2 regions of the Paenibacillus sp. JT22N12 genome follow, and region 1 is predicted to be linked to the other one. Evidence: predicted binding sites of a transcription regulator. Region 1 holds the regulator's gene; the other holds the start of a gene.

What was found. Region 1 encodes LexA, which represses DNA repair genes until DNA is damaged. Its sites were predicted from a motif close to CGAACATATGTTCG; they were not measured.
Region 2: the regulator LexA is predicted to act here: its motif matches at 932-945, upstream of recA (recombinase RecA).

Annotation. Positions count from the first base shown of each region.
Region 1 covers NZ_JBWDNU010000003.1:707,676-710,090, reverse strand. The annotation lists gene AC0YOA_RS14530 (hypothetical protein) at 1-27, shown strand, start outside; gene cdaS (sporulation-specific diadenylate cyclase CdaS) at 174-803, shown strand; gene lexA (transcriptional repressor LexA) at 914-1,534, opposite strand; gene AC0YOA_RS14515 (LysM peptidoglycan-binding domain-containing protein) at 1,724-2,101, shown strand; gene AC0YOA_RS14510 (DUF896 domain-containing protein) at 2,223-2,414, shown strand.
Region 2 covers NZ_JBWDNU010000015.1:35,232-37,646, reverse strand. The annotation lists gene recA (recombinase RecA) at 1-862, opposite strand, end outside; gene AC0YOA_RS32550 (competence/damage-inducible protein A) at 1,067-2,329, opposite strand; gene pgsA (CDP-diacylglycerol--glycerol-3-phosphate 3-phosphatidyltransferase) at 2,412-2,415, opposite strand, start outside.

The DNA of each region.
Region 1 (2,415 bases):
ATAGTCCAAAGCTCAGGTGCATTATAGCTTGCCCCTGATCTGCATTCCCCGCGAGCTTCGGCTGGCGGGTATTTGTTCGTTGATGTCATAATTAAATTGAAGCTTCTCGTCAATACTAAAGTACCATGGACGGGTCTGGGCGGTAAAAAATTAAAGTGTGCGGGGTGTATGAAATGGGGCAGGGCAATTGCGATGAGACTCCTTTAAAGGAACGGCTGAAACAGCATATCCACCTTATTGTCAATGAATCACAGCGTATTTTGGATAATATTGATGCTGAAAATCACTGTCTTCTGAGTGACTTTGATAATATTGGCAGAACTTTTAAAGAAGTTGAATCCCTGGCCGCTTCATTCTATCTGCAATGTTATTTATCCTCATTTACAACCAACTATTTGGATCTTTCCATATGCATTCAGAACCTTATGGAGCGCCGGCATGGTGCTTTGATTGTCATCGAGAGAAATGATAACCTGGATGCCATCATCCATTCCGGGGTTGCGCTTGTGGCCAAATTGAGCTATTCCCTGCTGGAGGCGATCTTTTATCCGGGAAATCCGCTGCATGACGGGGCCGTTCTCATCAAATCCGATCAAATTATTTCCGCCGCTAATGTCCTGCCTGTATCCAACGCATCGAATGTGGACAAGAAATTTGGAATGCGGCATCGCGCCGCGATCGGACTGACCGAAATAACAGATGCGCTTGTACTGGTTGTATCGGAAGAAAGCGGGGATGCGTCCTTTGTCTACAAGGGAAAACTCCATCCAATAAAGACAATTTTCATGCCAACGACGGTCTAAATGTATTTTTGAGTACTTTGAGGTAAACCTGAAGCTAGCCAATATGTAAAACAAAAAGAGACTGGCGAAGCCCTAAAGGCAACGCCAGTCTCTGCTTCATAAGAACTCGCTTAGTGAATATCGCGGAAAAGTCCGATAACTTTACCTAAAATCGTTACATTGCGAAGCCGTATCGGCTCCATTGTCGGATTCTCCGGCTGCAGCCGGATATGATCGCGTTCACGATAAAAGGTTTTCACCGTCGCTTCGTCATCCTCCGTCATCGCAACCACGATGTCACCGTTGATAGCGGATTGCTGCTGCCGCACAATGACATAATCGCCGTCCTGAATGCCTGCGTCAATCATGCTCTCTCCCATTACGTTAAGTATGAAGACATTATGATCGCCGACCTTGCTTGAAGGGAGAGGATAGTAATCCTCAATGTTCTCGGTAGCTGTAATTGGCACCCCTGCAGTAACCTTTCCCACAATGGGAACTTTGGTGATTGCGATTGGAAAAGGAATCTCATTGTCCGCTTGATCCAATATCTCAATCGCTCTCGGTTTCGTCGGGTCACGGCGGATTAAGCCTTTCTTCTCCAGACGGTCCAAATGTCCGTGAACGGTTGAACTGGAAGCAAGACCTACAGCTTCACCGATTTCCCGGACGGATGGGGGATATCCCTTCTCCCGCACCTCCGTCTTGATGAATTCCAGAATCGCCTGTTGGCGGTTCGATAGTTTCGACACCAGAATCACTCCAAAGGTTCATTTGTGTCAAATTATAACACAGAACCGGAGTTCGTACAAACATAAGTTCGAGAAACAAGAGTTCGTATTTTATGGGGAACAAATGTTCCGAAAGCAGTTGACTGCAAACGGGTGGTCGTGTTAATATCGGTTTATCGAAAACAGAACAAACGTTTGGGGTGCTGGGAAATGATGATAACAATATCTTCTTACTCTTCTATGAATTCAGAGAATAAAGCTGATAAAGGTTACATGAAATCTGCATCAGCTAAAAGTAGGCCAAAGAAGCTGGTGATGCGGTTGATAGCGGCAATATTGTTTTTCTCCCTCTTATTCGTTGGTTTTTCTATAATGCAGGGAAGTGCAACGAGCGAGCATCCTGCGGAGCCCGCTGCGGGCGAGAAAGTTATCTCGATCAGTGAGGGCCAGACACTTTGGGAAATAGCAGGGGATCTGCGTAAGGAAGGCGAAGATATTCGGCGAATCATCTATGACTTGAAGGAACGGAACAACCTGACTTCCAGCACACTTATGGCCGGACAAACATTGATTATACCAGCGGACTGATGCAGTCCGCTTTTTTTATTTCCATCTACAGGACAAAGGGCGTATTTTCTTGACAATAGAGGATTAAAAATGTCAAAGTAAAGGGTGAATGTTTACAGCATCATGAGAGGAGCGTATCGGTTTGGAAGAGCTTATTGCACGGATTAATGAGTTGTCACGAAAAAATAAAGCAGTCGGATTAACTCCGGAGGAAACAATCGAGCGCGATGCTCTGCGTCAGAAATATCTGGAGAACTTCAAGCAAAATTTCAAGAATCAAATCGAAACGATTAAATTTGTGGAAGATGAGGAAGAAAGCGGCGGCAAGCATTAAA
Region 2 (2,415 bases), on a different contig from region 1:
AGGCTCCGCTCTTCTGTACAATATCCATCTCAACGCCGATATCGACAATGCTGCCTTCCTTGGAAATACCTTCGCCATACATGATATCAATCTCAGCCTGTTTAAAAGGCGGGGCTACCTTGTTCTTAACGACCTTGATACGGGTCCGGTTGCCGACAATGTCATTACCCTGCTTGATGGATTCAATACGGCGCACATCAAGTCGAATTGTGGAGTAGAATTTCAATGCGCGTCCACCAGGGGTCGTCTCTGGATTACCAAACATAACGCCAATTTTCTCACGCAGCTGATTGATGAAAATCGCGATGGTCTTGGATTTGCTGATGGCGCCTGACAGCTTACGCAGTGCTTGCGACATCAATCGCGCCTGCAGGCCGACATGGGAATCTCCCATTTCACCCTCGATCTCGGCTTTGGGCACAAGTGCCGCAACCGAGTCAATAACAACAATATCCACTGCGCCGCTGCGGACGAGCGCCTCAGCGATTTCGAGTCCCTGCTCACCGGTATCGGGCTGGGAGAGCAGCAATTCATCGATATTAACGCCAAGCTTGCTGGCATACAGCGGATCAAGAGCATGCTCCGCATCGATGAAAGCGGCTTGTCCACCCACACGCTGTACCTCAGCAATGGCGTGAAGAGCTACTGTCGTCTTACCGGAGGATTCCGGTCCGTACACTTCAATAATCCGGCCTTTGGGCAAGCCGCCGATACCAAGAGCAATATCCAGGGCAAGGGAACCAGTGGATACTGTTTCCACTTTCATATGATTCGACTCCCCGAGTTTCATGACGGAGCCTTTCCCGAATTGTTTCTCTATTTGACGTAATGTCGTTTCAAGCGCAGCGCGACGATCTGACAACGCGTTCACATCCTTCATTATTTATAATGTAATGATACCTTGTTTCTCCTCTAATGACAATAGTTTTTACGAACATATATTCTTATTTTTTTCATCGGCCGATGAATGAAAAAAAGAACCGCAGCAAAGTGATCTTCGCCACGGTTCTTCCGTCAACTAATGACGATTATATTTCATTTTCCGTATTCTGACAAGCATAAATCATCATCTGCCCGGCTGTTCGGCAGACAGCAGCTGCCAGAACCTGTACAGGAGCGACTTCACCGATCTCACTCTTATAATATCGCGCGTTCCGCTCAGCTGCGCCTTATGCACAATTGTCGGTTTGCCGCGCTCGGCAATCCCAAAATAGACCAGACCGACAGGCTTGCCTTCAGCTTCACTCGGGCCTGCAACCCCGGTGAGCGACAAGCCGAAGTCGCAATCCGTCAAATCTCGCACCCGCTCCGCCATAAGTGCTGCCGTTGATTCAGATATGGCGCCAGGCGCGCCTGCTCCTTCCAGCTGGGACAACGGGATGCCCAGCAGCAGCTGCTTCATCTCGTTGGTGTAGGTAACGACGCCACCGACGAATTCGCCGCTGCTTCCCGGCAGCGTGGTCACAAGCTCAGCCAGCAGCCCTCCTGTAAGACTTTCGGCACTGGCAAATTTGCGTCCCGTTACTCTAAGCAGGCGTATGACCGCTTCCTCGAGGGGAATATCCTCGTTCGCAAACAAATATTGGCCAACACGCTCCTTTATCTGCAGCTCCGCCTGATCCAGTCTGGAGTCCGCCTCATGCAAGGAGAGCGCTTTGGTGGAAAGTCGGATGGCTATCTCACCTTCTTTGGCATACGGGGCAATTGTAGGGTCGGACTGGACCTCGATCAAATCAATAATCGCCTGCTCCAGACTGGATTCTCCAATGCCGGCAAATTTCAGCAGACGGGAGAAGAGCCTGCGTTCCTCGCCCATTACGCTTCGCAGCCAGGCTTTGGCCGGACCGTCAAACATCGGCTTCATTTCCCGGGGCGGCCCTGGCAGCAGCACATAATAAGTACCCTCGACAATAAAAGCGTTGCCTACAGCAAGACCGGCGTCATTCACGAGCGGATCGCTGCCTTCAATCTGATTCGCCTGCCTGCGGTTGCTTTCCACCATATGCATGCCGCGCGAAGTGAACAGATTCTCAATTTTCACCATGGACGGCTGATGAATCGAAATTCCGCGGTTCAAGTAACCGGCAAGCGCGTCCTTGGTCAGGTCATCCTGGGTCGGTCCAAGTCCGCCCGTAAATACGATCAGATCGGCCCGTGTGCGGGCAATCTCGACCGCCTGCACAATACGGACGGCATTATCCCCCACTACCGTCTGAAAATAGACATCGATTCCCAGCTCGGCAAGGCCTGTTGAAATATAGGTGGCATTGGTGTTCACCGTTTGACCCAGCAATAGTTCCGTTCCGACTGCTATAATTTCAGCGCGCATATAATCCGCTCCATTCCATTAGGTAATGAAAAGCACCATTCCCATGTAATGACAGAGAATGATGCTTTACAAACAAATTGTCCTAC